DNA from 3 places in the Natranaerobius trueperi genome. Region 1 is predicted to be linked to each of the others. Evidence: a T-box and tRNA genes for the amino acid it is inferred to sense, from the RefSeq annotation. Region 1 holds a T-box; the other regions hold tRNA genes.
What was found. The T-box of region 1 lies ahead of thrS (threonine--tRNA ligase). A T-box ahead of a tRNA ligase gene usually reads a tRNA of that ligase, here a tRNA-Thr.

Region 1 (7,828 bases):
TCCACCACCAGTTGAAGCAGGTGACGCACCTATGAACATTAATACCATTAAAAATAAAGTAGTGGGATTAGTTAACTCATCAGTCGGTAGTACATTATACCCTGCAGTCCTTGGTGTTGCACCGGTAAAAAAAGCACTCCAAATTTTAGATCCACTATCGACCGCTCCAAGAGTTTCTGGATTATTCCATTCTAAAATAAGTACTACAAAAAATCCAATAACAAGTAGAATACTTGTTATAAGTAAACTTACTTTAGAGTGAAAGCTAAGCCGTTTTAGATTTCTTGAACGCTTAAGGTCTACTAATACAGTAAATCCAAGACCCCCAAAAATAAATAATAAAGGAATTATAATAGATATTATTGGATCTTCAACAAAAGGGGTTAAACTTCTATACTCTCCGATAATATCAAACCCAGCATTACTAAATGCACTTATTGAGTGAAATAAACCATAAAACATACCAGTTGCATAATCTAAATCTAGAAGTTGAGTAAATCTAAAACCTAATATTATTGCAGCTATTCCTTCAACAATCAAAGTTAGAAATATTATGTATTTAACAAGACGAACAAGACCTTGTAGGTCAAATTGATTAAATTGTTGTTGAATTACAATTCTTTCTTTCAAGGTTATCTTACGACCTAGTGCCATAAAAATCAAAGTGGCAACTGTCATAAAGCCCAAACCACCCATCTGAATTAAAACCATGATTACTGTCTGGCCAAACATTGTAAAGGTAGTACCTGTATCGACAACTACTAATCCTGTAACACAAACTGCTGATGTAGCAGTGAATATTGCATCTAATAATGGTACTCTATCACCATTAACAGCTATAGGTAAACTTAATAATATTGTTCCTATTAAGATTAAAGATAAAAATCCTAGTACTAATATTTTAGCTGGGTTGAATGTTGTCTTGTCTCTTACTACCATTACTATATCACCCCACTGTAATTATTATTAGAATTTCAACCATATTTTAAACTTTAAAATCAATATTATAGCACTAAGAAAAATAAGGAACCCTTTCTGAAGAGTTCCTTAATGATTTATCTTATACGTGTTTTTTTGCAGTTTCTACTAATTGATCAAAAGCTTGTTCATTATTAATTGCCATATCAGCTAACATTTTTCTATTAACTTCAACTTCAGCTTTTTTCAATCCATTGATAAATTTATTGTATGAAAGCCCTCTTTGTCTACAAGCAGCGTTAATTCTTGCAATCCAAAGCTTTCTAAAATCTCTTTTTCTAGTTCTTCTATCTCTATAAGCATAGTTAAAAGATTTCATAACCTGCTGATTTGCAATTTTAAATAAACGGCTTTTAGAACCACGATAGCCTTTAGCAAGCTTCAAAACATCATTATGACGTCGACGTCTAGTAGTTCCAGTTTTTACTCTTGGCATTTTCTTCTACCTCCTTTTTAATGACTATATTTATAACTGTTATTATGGAAGAAGCTTTTCGATACGTTTTTCATCAGCCTTTCTCATAACAGTCGCTTTCCTTAAGTTACGCTTCCTTTTAGGGCTCTTTTTAGTAAGAATATGACTTGTAAAAGCTTTATTTCTTTTAACTCGACCTTTACCCGTTTTCTTGAAGCGTTTAGCTGCACCTTTATGAGTTTTCATCTTAGGCATGATTTTATCCTCCCTTCCGTATGTTAGCGTATTTAGAAATATATTATTGGTCTTTTTCTTGTCTTGGGGCTAATACCATAATCATATTTTTCCCCTCAACACTAGGTTTTTTCTCAACTACTGCAATATCTTTCACTTCATTTGCTAACTTTTCACAAAGCTCTCGACCTATTTGTGGATGAGTAATTTCTCGTCCTCTAAACATAATGGTCACTTTCACTTTGTCTTCTTTTTTCAAGAATTTTGTAGCATTTTTTAATTTAGTATTAAAATCATTGTCTTCAATGTTTGGTCTTAACTTAACTTCTTTTATATTCATTGTCTTTTGCTTTTTCTTTGCTTCTTTTTCTTTCTTATTTTGTTCGTACTTAAATTTACCATAATCCATAATACGACACACTGGCGGTTTCGCCTGTGGAGCAACTGTTACTAAATCTAATCCTTCTTCTTCTGCAATTTTCATTGCTTCTTTAGGGTGCATAATTCCTAACTGTTTACCGTCCTTACTAACAACTCGAATTTCTCGAGCTCTAATTTGCTCATTTACAGGTAGCTCTTTGCTAATATTTTTTCACCTCCTGAGAATTATACATAAATAGTATTAAACATAATAAAAGAGCGAGTATCAATACTCGCTCTTTTTAGCCGAATTTATACACTATTAACCATAGTCTAAAAATAGACACAGTCATAGAATTTTATCACGGCAACCTTACGAACTATACGTTGTAAGGTGAGAAGCGAGTAGCTTCTACTTCTTTCCTATTTAGTTCAGTGGTAGTATATCATCTAGCTTATCAAAAGTCAATCATACACTGTTATTCTTTTCTATCTATTTTTTGTTTAATTTCATCTGCAATATCAGTTGTATTACGTGAACCTAAATCACCATCTTCACGTGTTCTCACAGATACTGATCCATTTTCAACCTCTTCATCTCCTACAATTAACATATAAGGAGTTTTCTTCATTTGAGCATCTCTAATTTTGTACCCAATCTTTTCGTTTCTAGTATCAAGTTTAACTCTAATTCCTTTTTCTAGAAATTCTTCTTGAACTTTTTGTCCATACTCAATATGCCTATCTGCTATAGGTATAATCACAGATTGTACTGGAGAAATCCATAGCGGAAACTTTCCTTCATAGTGTTCAATTAGTAATGCAAAAAACCTCTCTAACGCTCCATATACAACTCTATGAATCATAACTGGTCTATGTTTTTGGCCATCTTCTCCGATATAAGTAAGGTCAAATCTTTCAGGAAGTAAGAAATCTAACTGAATAGTACCACATTGCCATGAACGACCAATAGCATCTTCTAACTGAAAGTCTATTTTAGGACCGTAAAATGCACCGTCTCCTTCATTAATAATATAATCAATACCACGTTTTTTAAGTACCGTTTCTAGTGCATTTGTAGCTTTATCCCAAATTTCATCTGGTCCCATAGCTTTTTCTGGTTTAGTTGAAAGTTCAACATAATAATTAAATCCAAATTTTTGGTAGAATTTATCAATTAAATTAATAACTCGTTCAATCTCTTGTTCAATCTGAGAAGGTAACATAAAAATATGAGCGTCATCTTGGGTAAAGCTTCTTACTCTCATAAGACCATGAAGTGCACCTGATAATTCATGTCTATGTACTTTACCTAGTTCACCAACACGTAATGGAAAATCACGATAACTGTACATATTATTTTTATATACAAGCATAGCCCCAGGACAATTCATAGGCTTAACAGCATAATCTTCTTCATCTATCTCTGTAAAGTACATATTCTCTTTATAATGATCCCAGTGACCTGATCTTTCCCACAATTGACGGTTTAATATAATTGGAGTGTTAATTTCTTGATAACCTGCTTTTTGGTGTTCTTTTCGCCAAAAGTCAATAAGTTCATTCATGATTATCATACCGTTGTTATGATAAAAAGGAAATCCTGGAGCTTCTTCATGTAAGCTAAATAATTCTAGCTCTTTTCCTAATTTCCTATGATCGCGTTTTTTCGCTTCTTCTAACCGATGTAAGTATTCTTCTAATTGAGATTTCTTAAGAAATGAAGTTCCATAAATTCTTTGTAACATGGGACGTTTTTCATCGCCACGCCAATAAGCACCAGCCACTTTTAATAAATCAATAGCAGTTTCCTTGATTTTACCAGTAGAAGTTAAATGTGGTCCCTGACAAAGATCAATAAATTCCCCTTGTTGATAACAAGTTATTTCTTCTTGTTCATCTAAGTCTTTAATTAACTCTACTTTGTATTCTTCACCCATATCTTCAAACATTTTAATAGCTTCGCTTCTTGAGTACACTTTTTTCTCAATAGGAAGATCTTCTTTAATAATCTTTTTAATTTCCTTTTTAATTTTTTCTAAATCATTATCTGAAAGTGATTCATTTAAGTCTAAATCATAATAAAAGCCATCTTTTATTGCTGGTCCTATACCTAATTTAACTTCATCAAATAACCGTTTTACAGCTTGAGCTAACACATGAGCTGATGTATGACGATATACTTCTTTTCCTTCTTCTTCATCAAAAGTTACAATATCAACTTGACAGTCATCGGTTAACTCATAATCCATCCCAACTAATTTACCATCAACTTTTGCCCCCATCGCTTCCTTCGCTAAACGCTTACTAAGTTCTAAAGCTAAATCATACACAGTACTATTTTTTGATAGTTGTTTTACAGAACCATCTTTTAAAGTAATATTAATCATACTATCCCTCCTCACTTATTTTGCTAATAAAAATAACCTCTCACCCCGTGTCTTTGACATCGGGACGAGAGGTTTACTCGCGGTTCCACCCAACTTAACTATATTCTTAAAAAAAGAATATAGTTCGCTCTACCCCATAAGGCAGGGCTGCCTGACGACTTACTTACTTCAGTCTCAAGCTCCGAGGTGGTCTTCTAGTAGTCTCCGGTGTTATCTGCTTCCAGCCATGGCAGATATTCTCTGGTTCCAGAATTCACTACTATACTGTCCTCTTCATCGCTTTTCATCGGTAATGATTGTTATGAAAATTATATTCTTTTGTTACCTGCTTGTCAATAGAAAAGATAAAGAAAAATAAGTTGAAATAGACCAACTACAAAACCTAGTATACTCCCTAGAGTTTCAATAAACTTAAACTCTTTTCTCGCAACTCGAAGTACTAGTTTCTCTACCTCTCGGGTATCTAAATTCATAATTTCCTTTTTAATTAGTTTTTCGATATCAATATAACTAGTTAAATCTTGAAGTATTATTTGAAAGTTATTATGTAGAGATGTTTCTATATTACGACCAATTGACTGTCTCACATTTTCAATAACTCTCTCTCTAATATACTCGGGTAAATACCTCAATCTTGTTTGTAACTTTTCTTTAATAGCTTTTTCAACTGACCTTTGAATCTTATTTATCGTCCTATATTCGTCAATCTCTTCAATTAATTTTCCTGAGGGGAGTAGCTCTTTAGCCACAACTCCCCCTATACTTTGTGCAATTTCTGATTTTCTTCGTGATAATAAACCTTGAATTTCGATATCTAATATGGGTAAGCTGATTTTTTCATGGGGCCAAAAAAGAAGTTTGATTGCTATAAAATTAGTAAGCCAACCAATTAAACTAGAAATTATCGGTATAAAAATAACAGTTGAAGATAACATAGAATATGCAGTCCCCTTATAGTTTTATATTATATCCAATTCAATGCCTCGTAATACACATAAATCACAACTCATTTTCTAAGCTAAATTGCAATATTAAATTGAACTAGTTTCCAACTGTAATATAAAAATTGTTACTCCAGTAGAACACTACACTGTTCTAAGAACGCCTCGTCGGAGATAAGTAGCCAAGGATCCGTCTGGGTAAGGTATTGCACCAGGTTTGAACTCTAGCAATTGCTTGTGATGAAAAATCAGAGAGACTCTTCCCTTTTGGGATGAAACGTCTAATCAAGCTGGTATGTCGTTCGTTAGTTCCTCTTTTTCCAGAAGAGTAAGGATGTGCAAAGTAAACTTTGGTGTTTAGTTTTCTCAAAAGATGCTAGATCTGCAAACTCTAGACCATTATCAGCAGTAAAGCTCTTGAAGACTTTTGAAAAACTATCACCCATTTCATAAGCCAGGTTTGCTAAAGTTTCTTGTACAGCTTCAGTCGTTTTAGCAGGAATCTTACGTATAATTTCTTTGCGAGTTTTCCTCTCAGTAATAGTTAGTAACACAGGTTCAGTTGTTTTCTTAACAATCACGATGTCAATTTCCTAGTGACCAAATACTTAACGATCATTTACTTCTTTAGGTCGTTCGCTAATACTCGTTCCTAAAATCTTTTTATGTTTTCTAATTCGTTTAAGTTTAGTCCTGCGTCTAGTCTTTAGCGGTAGATCAATGTTTTTAATATTGAGTAAACCTGCATCAACGTAATTATAGAACGTTTTAGTTGATACCATAGTTTCTTTAGGGAATTTGTTTTGTCTTTTGAGAGACCCACAAATAGAATCCAAAGAAAACTTGGGATTCCAAAACAAATTTGTAGCATGATTGATGAATTCTTCACATTGTAAAAACTTAAATTTAGGTCCGCAGTTATTTCGGTTCTTTTCATATATTCTTTTAGCTGTATCTGGATAATAAATTTGACATAGTCTAAGAGCCTTGATTTGAGTTAGGTTACTGTGCCTTTAGTTTATTTCGAATAGTGTTTGATGCTCTATTTAAAATTTTACCGATAGCGTATGGGCTGTAGCCTTGTTTATGCAGTAACTCAATTTTTCCTTGCTCGAAATCATTTAGGTGTTTATTATTGCGGGAGTTGGTGTATCATTAAAGTGATCCATAGTGTGCACCATTCCTGTAATTAGTTTTTTTCTGGCGAATTAATTATATTACAGTTGGGTCCACTATGGAGTTTTTATTTAGTTCAATTTGATTTTACAATTAAGCACTCATTTTCTAATATACCTTTCGCAAAGCTTACAATTTGTACAGTAATTAACCCTTCCTGAAAAGATAGTCTCTACAGCTTCAAAAAAATCTAATTCTGTATCATATTCTTTTTTTGTAGTTATTGAATTTTCTTCAGTATGAATTATAATTTCTTTAGGGGTTAAAGCTATTACAGCGGACATAAAAAGTTCTTCATCTCTAGCACCAGTTTCTTCTTCATTAACAATACTTTCTAAATACTCTCTTGAAAAACTTTCCCATAGTTCATTTTTTAGTTCAAATTGTTCTTTTCTGTATATTAAATGAACTTTACCTACTCTACAAGGTTGGTCTTTCACAAAGTATTGTAGTACAGACAAAAAATCTTCATATTCTTTTTTCATTAAATATTCGTTAATTAACTCATCTAAAAGATTATCTAAAACTTCTATAAACCATTTTAATCTAAACCTTAAAAAACCTTCAATATCTAAGTAATGACTACCTAAGAGATATTCTTCTAATTGTTCTTTGATTCGGTTCTCTTCCCAATATAACAAATCATTGTTCTTTTTATATTTTTCATTTAAAGTCTTTTCAATAATTTGTTCATAATCCTCTTTATTTAAGTGCCAATGTTTTTGTTCTGACAGCTCGTAAAGCAAAACCCTTTTGATTTCTGTTGTATACCAATATGCTAGTTTTTTAGCAAGCTTATTAACAAAGCCATAACTATCTGAACTACGAAGTTTCCATATCAAAAATCCATTTATTTCTTGTTTAAACTTAGTAGCATAAAAACTCACAAAATTATTTAATTGTGTTTTATAATTCTTTGTTACTAATGTGATCTCCGTAATCATACTACTCTCCCCTTTCAAAATCAGTATATGAAAAGTAGCATGACCACGTTTCTAATATATAAAAAATCGAGTAGGAGGTAGATAATTAATTTATCTACCGACCTCTCACACCACCAAGCATACCGTCCGGTACTTGGCGGTTCAATGATTTAAGTGCAGTACCTCGTATCTTTTGGATATGTCATCATATCCAATTGATGCGAGGTATTCATTTGTTAATGACCTTGATAATATCCAGCTATTGGCTATCCGCCAATATCCTTTCCGAGTGTTTACCCATTGCCAAGCTTTCCCTTTGGATATTCCAAGTCGTTTGAGGTTCTTAAACCTCGCACTTATTTTCTTCCATTGCTTCCACAAGTACATTCGAATTCTACGCCTAATCCATTC
Region 2 (7,828 bases), on a different contig from region 1:
CCTCTTTTATTGGCCATAATACTAACCTCCTTGTGGTTTTAGCGGGATCACCCTCCCACGAAACTTTTATTTTAATTATCGAAGGTGATTAACCTTCGATAACAATACCCATACTGCGAGCTGTACCTTCAACCATTTTCATGGCTGCTTCTAAATCAGCTGCATTCATATCTTGCATTTTAATTTCTGCAATTTCTTTTACTTTATCTTTACCAACTGTTGCTACTTTATTAAGATTAGGCTCACCACTAGCTTTATCAATACCAGCAGCCTTCTTTAATAAAACAGCAGCAGGTGGTGTTTTAGTGATAAAGGTAAATGAGCGGTCCTCGTAAACAGAGATCTCTACCGGAATTAACATACCTGCTTGATTAGCAGTTTTGTCGTTAAATTCTTTACAAAAAGACATTATATTAACACCATGCTGACCTAAAGCAGGACCAACAGGTGGAGCAGGCGTCGCTTTCCCGGCTTCGATTTGTAGCTTTATTACTTGAACAACCTTTTTAGCCATGATCTCACCTCCTATTTTCTCTTTTACACTTGTTTAACTTGGTCAAAATCAAGTTCTACAGGCGTCTCCCTACCAAACATAGAAACAGTCACTTTAATTTTCTCTTTATCAGGATATACCTCTTCAATTTTACCATTAAAGTTTTCAAATGGACCTTCTAGAATCTTAACTTCATCGTTTACTTCTAAGTCAACATCTTTTCTCGGTTCTTCATACCCCATCTGTTTCATAATACCTGCAACTTCATCTTGGCTAAGGGGTACAGGTTTAGTGCCAGAACCGACAAACCCTGTCACTCCTGGAGTATTTCGAACCACATACCATGAATCGTCATCTAATACCATTTCAACTAATACATACCCTGGGAAAACTTTTTTCTCTTGTTCCTTTCTGCGACCGTCTTTAATGTTAACTTGTGTTTCAGTAGGAACTATCACTCGGAAAATCTTGTCGTTCATACCCATGGAGTCGACTCTTTTTTCTAAGTTAGTTTTAACTTTGTTTTCATACCCAGAATAAGTATGAACTACAAACCAATTGTTTTCCATAGTATCAGGGACCACTAGATCCCTTCCCTCCTATTTGAAAAATTTTAGTTGATTATAAGCTGAATTATACCTAAGAATCCTGTATCTAGGATCCAGAAATATACACCAACTAATGCAACAGTCATAAATACTACACCAGTATATGTTATCAACTGTTGCTTATTAGGCCAATTTACTTTTTTCAGCTCGGACTTTGTTTCTTTTAAGAACTTTTTAGCCTTCTGAAAGAAACCCATACCACTCCCACCTTTTTAAATGACTCAGTAATTAACATACGATCTTGATTGAATTGTTATTTGGTTTCTTTGTGAAGTGTATGACGATTGCAAAATCTACAGTACTTGTTCAATTCAACTCTGTCCTGATCGTTCTGTTTATTTTTATAGCTCTTGTAATTTCTCTGTTTGCATTCAGTACACTCAAGAGTTATTTTAACTCGCATCTTTAGCACCTCCTGGTAGAAACACTGCTTATAGCCAGTTTATCACTTTTACAAATCTATCACAACATAAACTGTATGTCAACAGATTAACTAACAATGATTGTTACATTTTTTAGTGTAGTATACTTAATCTAATATACATTAAAAGAAATCGAAAGGCCAGGGACTATGCCCTGGCCTCTATCCTACTCAACAATGCTAGCTACAACACCAGCACCAACAGTTTTACCACCTTCGCGGATAGCAAACCTTAAACCTTCTTCAATAGCGATCGGAGTAATCAACTTAATTTCCATCTGTACGTTGTCTCCTGGCATTACCATCTCTACTCCTTCTGGTAGTTCAATTACACCGGTAACGTCTGTTGTTCTGAAGAAGAACTGAGGCCTATAACCTGGGAAGAATGGAGTGTGACGTCCTCCCTCTTCTTTCTTTAGTACATAAACCTCTGCTTTAACATGAGTATGAGGATTGATACTTCCTGGCTTGGCCAATACCTGACCTCTTTCTATATCTTCTCTGTTTACCCCTCGTAGTAATGCTCCAATGTTGTCTCCAGCTTCTGCTGAATCCATTGACTTTCTGAACATCTCTACTCCAGTAACAACAGTCTTCTTAGGCTTATCTGCCATACCTACAATTTCTACTTCGTCGTTTACTTTAACGTCTCCTCGCTCTACTCTACCTGTTGCAACTGTCCCTCGTCCTGTGATACTGAACACGTCTTCAATTGGCATGATAAATGGCTTATCTACATCACGCTCTGGAGTTGGGATGTAGTCATCAATTGCATCTACTAGCTCCCAAATTGGTCCACAGCTATCACATTCGCGATCTCCACATCCACATTCAGTAGCTTTTAATGCTGAACCTGTTACAACTGGAGTATCGTCTCCTGGGAAGTCATATTCACTTAATAGATCTCTTACTTCCATCTCTACTAGTTCTAATAGTTCTTCGTCATCCACCATATCTGCTTTGTTTAAGAATACTACAATATGAGGAACCCCTACCTGACGACTTAGTAGGATGTGCTCTCTTGTCTGTGGCATAGGTCCGTCTGCTGCACTAACTACTAGTACCGCACCATCCATCTGTGCTGCACCAGTGATCATGTTCTTTACATAGTCTGCGTGTCCTGGGCAGTCTACGTGTGCATAGTGACGATTGTCTGATTCATACTCAACGTGGGAAGTACTAATTGTAATTCCACGCTCTTTCTCTTCTGGAGCACGGTCAATCTTATCATAATCCATTCTCTCTGCTCCACCAGCTGATGAAATACAAGTAGTCATTGCTGCTGTTAAAGTCGTCTTTCCGTGGTCAACGTGACCAATGGTTCCTATATTAACATGCGGTTTCGTTCTTTCAAACTTTTCTTTACCCATACTTAATCCTCCTTACTTATGTTTGATTGATAATGCCACCGTCCATAAACCTTTAAACGTGATCTTTGAAATTTTCTGACATGTCCACTTCAATTATAATCGAATCGTTCATAAAAATCAAAAAATATAGCAGTTTCAATTAAAAACAAAAAAAATATGCGTTTCACATATTTAAGGTTTAAATGGTAGCGGCGCAGGGATTCGAACCCCGGACTCTGCGGGTATGAACCGCATGCTCTAGCCAACTGAGCTACGCCGCCATGTATGGAGCTCACGACCGGATTTGAACCGGTGGCCTCATCCTTACCAAGGATGCGCTCTAACCTAGCTGAGCTACGCGAGCTCGCTCCATAATATTCAAATGGTTGCGGGGGCAGGATTTGAACCTGCGACCTCCGGGTTATGAGCCCGACGAGCTACCAGGCTGCTCCACCCCGCGTCGTTTGCTGGAGCGGGTGATGGGAATCGAACCCACGCAACTGGCTTGGAAGGCCAGGGCTCTACCACTGAGCTACACCCGCTCGCTGGTGGAGAGAGAAGGATTCGAACCTTCGAAGGCTAACGCCAGCAGATTTACAGTCTGCCCCCTTTGGCCAAACTCGGGTATCTCTCCATAATTTTTACGCTGTCTCATCAATGACATGTGTAATTATACATTTATTCTAAACAAAAGTCAACCCTTAAGTTGAAATTAATCAGCTCTAATATTTAGATAACGTTCTAACTTTCTTTTCACCCTTTGCAAGGCATTATCAATCGATTTCACATGTCTATTAAGCTCTATAGCAATTTCTTGGTAACTTTTACCCTCTAAGTAAAGCATAAGAACTTTCCATTCAAGGCTGCTAAGGATTTCTGTCATCTTTAACTCGATATTATTATATTCTTCCCGATTTACCATTAGATATTCAGGGTCAGTTATTCTAACGCCAGAAATCACATCTAATAAAGTTCTATCCGAATCCTCATCATAAATTGGTTTATCCAAAGAAACATAAGAATTTAGAGGAATATGCTTTTGTCTGGTAGCAGTTTTTATTGCCGTTATTATTTGACGTGTTATACATAGTTCTGCAAAGGCTTTAAACGACGATAGCTTGTCCCCTCGAAAATCCCTTATTGCCTTATATAAACCAATCATACCTTCTTGTATAATATCTTCACGGTCCGCTCCAATTAAAAAGTATGACCTCGCTTTAGCTCGAACGAAATTTTTATACTTGCCAATTAAAAACTCTAATGATTCATGACAACCATCTCTAGCTCTTCTAGCCACATCTTCATCACTTTTGAGATCATACTTCTGGAAAATATCCTGAGCGCCTTGACTCACATGCATCGCCTCCGGTTTATATTCTCGGGTAACAAGCTTATATTAGCTTAACACATAATAATTATACATTAACTAAAAAGAAATCGTCAAGTAAAAGAAGGGAAAACTAATCACTTTGTCGAAAGCTATTAAGTTTTTCTTTCATCCTCTCATCTAAAAGATTCCCCAAAGTATTTTTACTATCATCTTTATTGATATAACGTTTACGTATACGTTGCGTCGTCGCATTAGTAATATCTTTTAGGTTTCTAGCCGACAATCTAGCGGCTCCTTTACCTAAAATCACTCGTTGTTCCTGCCAATCAGAAGTAGCTACTTCTACATTTCCTTGGGTCACCAGTTCATATACTAGTGCTTCAATAAGGCTGTCAGCTGTTTCCCCTTCTTGGGTAAAGATTACCATAACGCCAGAACTTTCCTCTGTGTGACGTTTTTTTTCTTTAGTTAAATGTGCATCAAAAACTACTATTATTTGTTTCCATAAAATGTTTTTGAATTTAGCAAGTTCTTCGATAAGTTCCAAACGGCTAATTTCAAGACTTTCCTCGGCAGTTTGTTTGAGATTTGTCCAAGCATTTATGATATTGTAACCGTCTACAATTAAATAGTCAGTCAAAAAATCACTCCATTTCTCCTGCAACCCAAGCTCGCTACCCTTCTTGTCTAAAGCGTTCGTATAATAGTAATGCAGTAGCAACACTTACATTAAGCGAATTAACATTCCCAACCATAGGTATGTTTACTAAAAAATCACAATCATTCTTTAGTTTTTCACTTATTCCAAAACCTTCACTTCCCATCACTAAAGCAAGTGGTCCTTTGAGGTCTGATTCATAATATACTGTGTCACCATCCATATCAGCACCAACAACCCAAATCCACTTTTCTTTCAACTTAGACACTACTTGGCGAAGATTAGAAACTTTAATAACTGGTACATATTCCGATGCTCCACTAGAAGCTTTGATTACATTAGGTGTGATATCAACACTTCGCCGTTTTGGAATAATTACACCATCTACTGCTACAGCATCAGCTGTTCTTAGTATTGCGCCTAAATTTTGAGGATCTGTTAAATGATCTAAAATCAGGAGAAAAGGAGCTTTATTCTTTTTTTCTGCATTATCTAATACTTCTTCTAGTGTGTGGTACTTAAATGGCTCTACTTCTGCAGCAACACCTTGGTGCTCACCTGAAGGAACCTTCTGTTCAAATTCTTCTCTAGAAAGTTGTTGTAAAGTTATGTTGCTTTTCTTTGCACTATTTACCAATTCATTTCTGGATTTAGGGTGCAACTCTTTATTAACATAAACTTTATATACTTTCCTTGTTCCTTGAATAGCTTCTTTCACAGAATTTTTCCCAATGATTAGCTCTTTTTTACTCATAATTCTTTTTTTGCCACTCCTTTATACTTACCACAACTTTTACTACCTTCTGGACATGTACCGTCAACGTCACATTGAGCACCCTCTTTTTCAAATATTACAGGAGCAACTTCTTTAACCTCATATAACATTTGTTTAGCTAACTTCCTAATTTCCCACTGCGCTCTATTACAACATCTTAGTCTAAAAAAGTTAAATAAGCTACGGGCATTAAAAGTAGCTACTAGCTGAGTCTCACAAGCATTAGGTAGTAAGTATCTTGCATCTTCTTTTGGCACCGTCTTTTTTAACTTTCTATAACTGTCATTGAGTTCTGACATGGCCTTAATAAACTGTTCCTTCGCATTAGGATCTGATTCAATAGACGGTGGTATAACATAATCAAAGTTATCTTCAGAAACGTACCTTTGTGATTTTTGTGAATAACTAGCAATTCTATGGCGAACAAGTTGATGTGATAAAGTTCTACTAACACCATCTATGGTAAATGTGAAATTAACATGCTCAAAAGGGGATTGATGATCCATATCTTTTAGTTTTTTTATCAATTTAAACGCTTTATCTGTATCAAGTCCATTCCATAATTGTTCAGACCCTTTTGGTGAGTAGCATAACCGAGCTGCAGCAGCGACAGTTCTATCTGGCTCTTGGGAAAAATTAACTAGTTTAACCTTCATTCTTAGCGCCCCTTCCAAATAACAAATCTGGTTGCAATAATTCTATTATCCTTTCTTTCTGATTACATAGATACAAATAACCTATTAAAGCTTCAAAAGCAGTAGATTGCCTGTATTCATAAAAATCTGCCCCTTTAGGAGGCTGATGCATTTTAGCATTTTTGCCCCGTCTAATAATTTGATACTCTTCTTCAGTCAATTCAGGAATCAGCTTCTCTAGAATCTTAGCTTGTGAAGTCGCAGAGACCACCTGTACAGTTTCTTGGTGTAAATTTTTCAAAGAGTTATACGGTGTTTGTGCATTCAAAGTTCTTACATAGAGTTCAAATACAGCATCACCAAGATAAGCTAAAACTTGAGGAGAATACTGCTTAGCTTCATGTGATGTTAAGTTAGGATGTTCACCGGAAAAAAACAATTGATCATTCAAGCCCTTTTCCACCTCACTCCATGGGGCGTATCTTCAAGAATAATACCCTGTTCCTTTAATTCATCTCTTATTGCATCAGCTTTTTGGAAATCTTTTTGTTTTCTAGCTTGTTCTCTTTCTTCAATTTTCTTTTCTATTTCTTCACTTAATAGTGTATCATCTTTTCGGGGTAAAATTCCTAATACAAGATCTAGCTCTATAAGCAATTCACGAATCTTTTCTAAAACTTTAGCATTACCTTGAGCTTGCATATAGGCATTAGCTTCTCTAACAAGCTTAAATAAGGCTGATAAAGCACCCGCTGTATTAAAATCATCGTCCATAGAATCTTCAAATTCTTTTCTTATTACAGGTAAATAATCTAGCATCTTAGTATCTTTTTCCGACATTTCTTTTTCTTCATAGCTATCTATATAAAATTTTAACTTCTCATAAAAGTTATCTAAACGTTCTAGACTACTCTTAGATTGATCAATCAAATCTTCTGTATAATTTAGAGGACTTCGATAGTGTGCATTTAATAAAAATAGCCTGAGTATCCGTGGATCGTAATATTCTCTGAAGTCTCTTACAGTCATGAAGTTACCCATAGATTTAGACATTTTTCGATTATCAATCTCTAAGTAACCTACGTGAAGCCAATATTTGCAAAACTTGTCGCCTGTAGCTGCCTCACTTTGAGCGATTTCGTTTTCATGGTGTGGAAATACTAGATCAGAGCCTCCAGCATGTATATCTAATGGTGTATTTAAATATTTCATACTCATAGCTGAGCACTCAATATGCCAACCTGGTCTACCAGGGCCAAATGGACTTTCCCAATAAGGCTCACCCTCTTTTCTTGCTTTCCATAACACAAAGTCTGTAGGACTTTTCTTTCTATCGTCAACTGATACTCTGGCTCCTGACACTAAGTCTTCAGGGGCTTGTTTGCACAATTGTCCATATCCGTCAAAAGACTCAGTATCAAAGTAAACATCGCCATTCGATTGATAAGCATGACCTTTTTCTAACAATTCTTCTATTATATTTATAATCTCACTAAGGTGCTTTGTTGCTCTCGGATGAACATCAGCATCTTTTATTCCAATGGCTCTTGCATCTTCAA
Region 3 (7,828 bases), on a different contig from region 1:
ACCTTTTTACCATCTGTTTTAAAATTCATATTTCCCGTTTGTCCAGTTCTTTCAATATGAATGCCTCTTTTTCGTAAAGAATGCATCAAATCTTGGTCAGGCAGATTCAAAGGATTATCTGATCCTCCCATAATAACCGCAATTTGGGGAGAAACTAAATCTAGAAAATTATCAGAAGTTCCTTTTTTATCACCCATCCTACTTACTTTTAAGATATTAATATTCGTAGGTACTTCAAGATCTAATAGGCCCTCTTTCCCCAAGGCTCCTGTAAATAAAAAAGATATGTCCTTATATTTTAAGAGAATAACTAGAGAATTATCTCTGACGTCGTTAAATTTAGCTCTACTTGGATATATAGCTTTTAAAGTCAAGTTATCTGTTTCATAAATACAATCCCCAGCCCTACCAACTTTGTGAGTATCTACTTTTTTTCTTACAGAAGATAAGTATTTTTTAAATGTATCAGTTTGTAAAGCTGTACCAGGATCTATCACTCTTTTAACATGAAAGTTATTAACTATATCTGGTACACCTCCAATATAGCTAGAATATGGATTAGAAATAAGTAGTGTGTGAATTTCTAAAACATCTAGTTGTTTTAGATACTCAACTAATTTATCACTACTATATTTAGAACCACTGTCAATTAATATCACTTTATTTTCAGGGGTAATAATTATACTAGCCTCTCCATTTATTGAATCAACAAAATGAACCTCCATTTTGTTATTTTTAGGTTTTTGATATCTTTCAATTAAATCATTACCAGCTTCGACATGTAGGTCTATTGTCAATGGAAGCATAAATAACCCAAGGATTACCAAAAGAATATTTGATTTAACTTTCACCGCTGTCACCTCGGTTTTTATTACTATCACTATGTGTTACCTTATAAGAATATTTTTGTGATAATTTACGAGCTTTTTCATACTCTTTTTTAGCAAGATGTTCTTGATGCTTTAAATGGTAGACAACACCTAATTCAAAATGTATTTCTTCATGCTTCGGGTTTATTGCGAGCGCTTTTTTCAAATGATGCATAGCCCTATCTAAGTCACCTAGATATGTATGTGCTTTACCTATATTTAAATGAAGTTCCCAATCAGAATCACTATCTTCAGAGATATGTAGTGCTTTACTAAAATATTTAATACTGTTATTTAGATCACCTAAGTTAAAATAAATAACACCACAATTATAAAAAGTATCCACTAATTCAGAAGAGTAATCACAAGCCCTTAAAAAATATGTTAAAGCCTTTTCCTGTTCATCCTTATTTACATAAATATTTCCAATTGCATTATACAACATAGCCTTTGCTTCATTATCTTCTACTAAAGCTAAAACTAACCTAAACTTTTTAAGTGCACTATCATATTCTTCACGATACATATGCGCTAATCCTAAAAAGTAATGACCCATTATCATATCTGGATCTTCGTTTACTACATTTTCAAATTCTGCTTTTGCTTCATCTAACATAGAAAGATCAAAATACCCAAGTCCTTTTCGAAATGACTTTATACTATGATCTCTTGATTCGCTACTTTCTTCTAAGGTAGTGTTAGCAGGTAAACGGTCTGAACTTTCTTTTTCGTATGTGTCATTGGTTTCACTTTCTATCTCTTTTTGTATTTTAGAATAAAAATCCTCTGGTAAGCCCAGGTAAGCTGATATTAAACTATCATCTAACTGGTCAGGTATATCTAAACCATATTCATCTTGAATAGCCCATAATTTCTCTTCAAACTGTAGCCAATACCCAATACATTTATCTATTTCTTTACGAAGATCCACTAACTTTTGGTTTACATCTTTACTTTGGGTTTTATGGGGATTTTTTTTGATATCTTCTTCAATTTGATTTAATTCATTAAATATTTCTTGAAATTGTTCATCAAAAGTAGACATTTAAACTTCCCTCCTTGTAAATCTGTTATTATTATGCAATTGATTTCACCTATTAAATTTTATATAATCGTGATAAACTTCAATATGAATGGACAAACTATAATGATTAGGAGTGAAATTATGAGTAAACATCAAAAGATTTTAATTATAATCGCATTGTTAATCGCTGCATTTTTGGCTGGATTCATCTTTGGTTTTGGATATATTGCCGAAAACCCTTTTGAAGCGTTTAGATTAGAAACATGGCGTACTTTTTTTCAACAATTAAGATCATTTTAACAATGTAGAGAGGTGTCAAAAATGCAATTACAAGAACTTATAAAAAACTATTCAATAAAGGAGATTTATCATCCTAATAAAACTGATGTTTCTATTGATTTTAAAATATCAGGCTTGAATTATCATTCCCAAAAAGTTTCGAGTAATGAGTTATTTTTCTGTATAAAAGGAGTAAAATTTGACGGTCATAATTTTGCAATGGATGCCTATGAAAAAGGAGCTATTGCTTTAGTCGTAGAAAAAAGGTTACCTAATGTTCCAATCGCTCAAATTGTAGTAGCTGATACCAGATTAGCCTTATCTTATCTAAGTTCAATATTTTATAGCAAACCTTCTAAAGACCTGACTATGATAGGAATAACTTCTACTAATGGTAAAACTACTACTAGTTATATGATAGATAATATATTAAGTTCTAATCATCTTACAGGCTTAATTGGTACTGTTGTAGTAAAAACTGGTGATGAACTTGAAGAAGCTGGGTTAACCACACCAGAATCATTAGATCTTCAAAAATATTTATATAAAATGAAATTAAAAAATCTCCCTTATTGTACTATGGAAGTTTCTTCTTCTGGGTTGGAGTTAGAACGAGTATCAGCTGTAGATTATGATGTGGCTATAATAAATAATATAGCCCGTGACCACATTGATTTACATGGATCTTTTGAAAAATACTTTAGAGCAAAAAAACGATTGGTCGAAGAATTAACATCTAATAAAATTGCTATCTTAAATGTTGATTGTGAAAATACTAGAAAATTAATTAATTATACCAATGCTAGAGTTATCACTTATAGTGTCAAAGGAAATGACGCTATGGTTCAGGTTGATGACCTAGATCTATCAAGTGGGCGTGGTAATTTTACTATTAATATTAAAGAAGCTTTACCAACAGTGTTAGATAAAAAAGTTCAACAACAACACATTAAAATCCAGCTTAATGTATTAGGACTTCATAATGTATACAATGCAACTTCTGCTGCAATCGCTGCATTAGCATTAGATAAAAGTTCTGCTACTATACAAAGAGAACTACTAAGATTCGGTGGAGTAGAACGAAGATTTCAATTAATATATAATCAAGAATTTAAGATTATAGATGATCATTTTGCTAATTCCGGAAATATTGCTGTAACTCTCGAAACATTACGTCATATGGAATACAATAAACTGAAACTACTTTATGCAATTCGTGGTGGTCGAGGTATAACAGTCAATCGAGAAAATGTTGAAACACTAATCAAATGGGCTAATAAGCTTGATTTAAAAGAAATTTATGTGACATCTAGTGTGGAATGTGTAGATGAAAAAGATAAAGTTTCAAAAGAAGAACTTGATTTAACCATAGATCTATTAGAAGAAGCGGGTTTACAAGTTATTTACTATGATAACTTAGATAATTCAGTTAAAAGTGTGCTACAAAACCTAACAACTGGTGACGTTCTTTTATTTGCAGGGTGTCAAGGAATGGATCCTGCAGCAAAAATAGCACTGAATCATCTATATAATAACCTTTCATCTAAAGAAAAAGAACACAAAGGTGAAGAAGTCTTAGCTCCTCTAAAAAATAGAATAGCAGGTATGTAAAACTTAAATAGCCTTGTGAAATATTCTAAAAATTTTTGACTCTAAAAATCCCTTGACCATAAGTTTTCAATGTTGTATACTAATAAATGTCGCAAGGCAAGGGGCTGTAGTGAAGCGGCTTAACACGCCTGCCTGTCACGCAGGAGACCGCGGGTTCGAATCCCGTCAGCCCCGCCATATATGCTGACGTGGCTCAATTGGCTAGAGCAGCTGACTTGTAATCAGCAGGCTGTGGGTTCGAGTCCCACCGTCAGCTCCATTTTTTGGAGAGATACCCGAGTTTGGCCAAAGGGGGCAGACTGTAAATCTGCTGGCGTTAGCCTTCGAAGGTTCGAATCCTTCTCTCTCCACCAATTTATTTAGATGTTATTACATAACATCTTTTTTATTTGTCTAAACTACTTAATAACATTGGGGCGTAGCCAAGTGGTAAGGCACGGGGTTTTGGTCCCCGCACGCGCAGGTTCGAACCCTGCCGCCCCAGCCAAAGAATGTTACCTCGAGTAAACTACTCGAGGTTTTTTTAATTGAAAACTTAAATCCCCTCCACTCTATTTCGTTACTCACTAAACTGTTCAAATTAGTTTATTCAAACTAAATTTAATGTAATCCCTATTCTTATTATCAAAATTACAACATATAACTCATTCTTTCTTTCAAGGACCAAGAAATGTTTCATCTGTAAGAGCTTTTTAAACATCATTGAGACTCTTCCCTATTCAGTTAGGGCTAAACAAGGTGTTGTCATCAGTTAGCCCTTCTTTTTAAGAAAACTGATATATCAAAAACGCTTTTTAGCCTAAACTTTCTTAGATAGTAATTAAATTTACTGCGCTTTTTTTATTTTCATTTTCCTTTAATGATCACTCTTGCAAATAAATATATCGCAGTTAGGTTCATTTTTTTAAAGAATTACCATTTTAAAATCTATTAAATTTATGATTTTTAAAAAAATCCCTTGACCATAAGTTTTCAGTGTTGTATACTAATAAATGTCGCAAGGCAAGGGGCTGTAGTGAAGCGGCTTAACACGCCTGCCTGTCACGCAGGAGACCGCGGGTTCGAATCCCGTCAGCCCCGCCATACATGCTGACGTGGCTCAATTGGCTAGAGCAGCTGACTTGTAATCAGCAGGCTGTGGGTTCGAGTCCCACCGTCAGCTCCATTTTTTGGAGAGATACCCGAGTTTGGCCAAAGGGGGCAGACTGTAAATCTGCTGGCGTTAGCCTTCGAAGGTTCGAATCCTTCTCTCTCCACCAATTTATTTAGATGTTATTACATAACATCTTTTTTATTTGTCTAAACTACTTAATAACATTGGGGCGTAGCCAAGTGGTAAGGCACGGGGTTTTGGTCCCCGCACGCGCAGGTTCGAACCCTGCCGCCCCAGCCAGAGAATGTTACCTCGAGTAAACTACTCGAGGGTTTTTTTATTGAAAACTTAAATCCCCTCCACTCTATTTCTTTACTCACTAAACTGTTCAAATAAGTTTATTCAAACTAAATTTAATGTAATCCCTATTCTTATTATCAAAATTACAACATATAACTCATTCTTTCTTTCAAGGACCAAGAAATGTTTCATCTGTAAGAGCTTTTTAGACATCATTGAGACTCTTCCCTATTCAGTTAGGGCTAAACAAGGTGTTGTCATCAGTTAGCCCTTCTTTTTTAAGAAAACTGATATATCAAAAACGCTTTTTAGCCTAAACTTTCTTAGATAGTAATTAAATTTACTGCGCTTTTTTTATTTTCATTTTTCCTTTAATGATCACTCTTGCAAATAAATATATCGCAAGTTAGGTTCATTTTTTAAAGAATTACCATTTTAAAATCTATTAAATCGTGAATTTCAATATTAAATTGAACTAGTACCAACTGTAATATAAAGTCATTCGAGTAAAACCTCACACTGTTCAAGCACAAAAGCTTCATCTGGCGTTAGATAATCAAGGATCTGTCTTGGCAAGGTATTGCACCAAGTTTGAACTTAGCAATGGCTTCTCGCGAATAATCAAGTAGGCTTTTACCCTTCGGGATAAAACGTCTAATAAGGCCATTATGGCGTTCATTAGTACCTCGCTCTCCAGAAGCATAAGGATGAGCAAAGTAAACCTAGGTATCGCTAGTTTTTTCTAACCGACGCAAGTTCTGCAAACTCTAATCCATTATCAGCAGTAAAGTTTTGAATACTTTAGAAAAAGCATCGCCCATTTCAAAAGCCAGTTTTGCAAAACTTGTTGAACTGCTTCAGCAGTTTTAGCAGAAATTTTACGCACTATTTCTTTTCTAGTTACCCTTTCAGTAATAGTGAGTAATACAGGCTAAGTTTTTGTTTTCTTACCAATTAAGGTATCAATTTCTCAGCGGCCAAAGTGCTGACGCTCATTTTACTTCTTTAGGTCGTTCGCTAATACGAGTCCCTAAAATCTTTATGTGCCTTACTCTTTTAGGTTTTGTGGAACGTCTAGTCTTTAGTGGTAGATCAATATTTTTAATATTGAGTAAACCTACATCAACGTAATTGTAGAGCGTTTTAGTTGATACCTAGCTACTTTTGGGAATTTATTTTGTCTTTTAAGAAGTCACAAATAGCATCTAAAGAAAACTTGGCGTTCCAAAATAGATCTGTAGCATGGGCTATGAACTCTTCACATTGTAGAAATTTAAATTTAGGTCCACAGTTTTTACGGTTTTGTTTATATATTCTTTTAGCTTTATCTGGATAATAGACTTGGCATAGTTTATGGCCTTAATCTGGGTTACTGTACCTCTTTTTAGTTCATTACGAATTGAATTTGATGCTCTATTTAAAATTTTAGCAATAGCGTATGGGCTCTAGCCTTGCTTATGTAATAACTCTATTTTCCCTCGCTCGAAATCATTTAGATGTTTATTCTTGCGGGAAGTTGGTGTATCATTAAAGTAATCCATAGTGTGCACCCTTCATGTAATTAGTTATTTTGCGGTGATTTAATTATATTACAGTTGGGTCCACTATGGAGTTTTTATTTAGTTCAATTTCATTTTACAATTAAGCAATTTATGATTTTTTAAAAAATCCCTTGACCATAAGTTTTCAGTGTTGTATACTAATAAATGTCGCAAGGTAAGGGGCTGTAGTGAAGCGGCTTAACACGCCTGCCTGTCACGCAGGAGACCGCGGGTTCGAATCCCGTCAGCCCCGCCATATATGCTGACGTGGCTCAATTGGCTAGAGCAGCTGACTTGTAATCAGCAGGCTGTGGGTTCGAGTCCCACCGTCAGCTCCATTTTTTTGGAGAGGTACCCGAGTTTGGCCAAAGGGGGCAGACTGTAAATCTGCTGGCGTTAGCCTTCGAAGGTTCGAATCCTTCCCTCTCCACCATTTTATTAGATGTTATTACATAACATCTTTTTTATTTGTCTAAACTACTTAATAACATTGGGGCGTAGCCAAGTGGTAAGGCACGGGGTTTTGGTCCCCGCACGCGCAGGTTCGAACCCTGCCGCCCCAGCCAGAAATTATCAAACCTCGAGAGCTGAACCCTCGAGGTTTTTTTATATCCTATTTCTGATAGAAAAAAGTTTCAATTGAATTAAATCCTATTCTATTTGCATCAAATATTTGCTCTGTACTTCCCACAAATAAAACCCCTCCTGGCGATAATGCATTATAGAAATTCCTATACAAGTTTTTTTTGGCCTCTTCAGTAAAGTAAATCATTACGTTACGGCATAAAATTAAATCAAAATTTGACTCATATTTATCTTCTAATAAATTATGTTTTTTAAATGTGACTCTTTTTCTAACTTGATTATTAACTTGATAAAGCTTGTCTTCAATCTCAAAATACTTCTTAATTCGATCTTTATTCACTTCTTTTACTTTTTCTTGTGAATATTTCCCTTTTTTAGCTTCTTTTAAGACAGTTTCATCTACATCTGTAGCTAAAACGTTGACTTTATCTAAAGAGAAAAATTTATTAAGTAACATAACTAAGGAGTAAGCCTCTTCACCAGTAGAACAAGCTGCACTCCATACTTTTAAGTTATCTCTTTTTTG

Region 2: it encodes a tRNA-Thr, which carries the amino acid that the T-box ahead of thrS (threonine--tRNA ligase) is inferred to sense. The anticodon was not compared.
Region 3: it encodes a tRNA-Thr, which carries the amino acid that the T-box ahead of thrS (threonine--tRNA ligase) is inferred to sense. The anticodon was not compared.

Annotation. Positions count from the first base shown of each region.
Region 1 is NZ_NIQC01000036.1:612-8,439, reverse strand. Features, by position in the region: gene CDO51_RS11735 (TrkH family potassium uptake protein) at 1-939, opposite strand, end outside; gene rplT (50S ribosomal protein L20) at 1,061-1,414, opposite strand; gene rpmI (50S ribosomal protein L35) at 1,457-1,648, opposite strand; gene infC (translation initiation factor IF-3) at 1,692-2,213, opposite strand; ribosomal protein L20 leader region at 2,253-2,411, opposite strand; gene thrS (threonine--tRNA ligase) at 2,467-4,377, opposite strand; T-box leader at 4,435-4,663, opposite strand; gene CDO51_RS11710 (DUF445 domain-containing protein) at 4,710-5,312, opposite strand; partial or broken gene CDO51_RS15550 (IS30 family transposase) at 5,447-6,487, opposite strand; gene ytxC (sporulation protein YtxC) at 6,596-7,438, opposite strand; partial or broken gene CDO51_RS11695 (reverse transcriptase domain-containing protein) at 7,580-7,828, opposite strand, start outside.
Region 2 is NZ_NIQC01000004.1:67,563-75,390, forward strand. Features, by position in the region: gene rplA (50S ribosomal protein L1) at 1-17, opposite strand, end outside; gene rplK (50S ribosomal protein L11) at 89-514, opposite strand; gene nusG (transcription termination/antitermination protein NusG) at 538-1,062, opposite strand; gene secE (preprotein translocase subunit SecE) at 1,107-1,298, opposite strand; gene rpmG (50S ribosomal protein L33) at 1,355-1,504, opposite strand; gene tuf (elongation factor Tu) at 1,690-2,892, opposite strand; tRNA gene CDO51_RS03090 (tRNA-Met) at 3,076-3,152, opposite strand; tRNA gene CDO51_RS03095 (tRNA-Thr) at 3,158-3,235, opposite strand; tRNA gene CDO51_RS03100 (tRNA-Met) at 3,255-3,331, opposite strand; tRNA gene CDO51_RS03105 (tRNA-Gly) at 3,340-3,413, opposite strand; tRNA gene CDO51_RS03110 (tRNA-Tyr) at 3,418-3,505, opposite strand; gene sigH (RNA polymerase sporulation sigma factor SigH) at 3,584-4,225, opposite strand; gene CDO51_RS03120 (NYN domain-containing protein) at 4,332-4,865, opposite strand; gene rlmB (23S rRNA (guanosine(2251)-2'-O)-methyltransferase RlmB) at 4,876-5,613, opposite strand; gene thyX (FAD-dependent thymidylate synthase) at 5,610-6,290, opposite strand; gene CDO51_RS03135 (Mini-ribonuclease 3) at 6,280-6,720, opposite strand; gene cysS (cysteine--tRNA ligase) at 6,717-7,828, opposite strand, start outside.
Region 3 is NZ_NIQC01000033.1:12,454-20,281, reverse strand. Features, by position in the region: gene CDO51_RS11425 (ComEC/Rec2 family competence protein) at 1-851, opposite strand, end outside; gene CDO51_RS11420 (tetratricopeptide repeat protein) at 841-1,914, opposite strand; gene CDO51_RS13900 (DNA-directed RNA polymerase subunit beta) at 2,035-2,193, shown strand; gene CDO51_RS11410 (Mur ligase family protein) at 2,215-3,783, shown strand; tRNA gene CDO51_RS11405 (tRNA-Asp) at 3,884-3,960, shown strand; tRNA gene CDO51_RS11400 (tRNA-Thr) at 3,966-4,042, shown strand; tRNA gene CDO51_RS11395 (tRNA-Tyr) at 4,049-4,136, shown strand; tRNA gene CDO51_RS11390 (tRNA-Gln) at 4,196-4,270, shown strand; tRNA gene CDO51_RS11385 (tRNA-Asp) at 4,790-4,866, shown strand; tRNA gene CDO51_RS11380 (tRNA-Thr) at 4,872-4,948, shown strand; tRNA gene CDO51_RS11375 (tRNA-Tyr) at 4,955-5,042, shown strand; tRNA gene CDO51_RS11370 (tRNA-Gln) at 5,102-5,176, shown strand; partial or broken gene CDO51_RS15540 (IS30 family transposase) at 5,675-6,717, opposite strand; tRNA gene CDO51_RS11360 (tRNA-Asp) at 6,897-6,973, shown strand; tRNA gene CDO51_RS11355 (tRNA-Thr) at 6,979-7,055, shown strand; tRNA gene CDO51_RS11350 (tRNA-Tyr) at 7,063-7,150, shown strand; tRNA gene CDO51_RS11345 (tRNA-Gln) at 7,209-7,283, shown strand; gene CDO51_RS11340 (CheR family methyltransferase) at 7,331-7,828, opposite strand, start outside.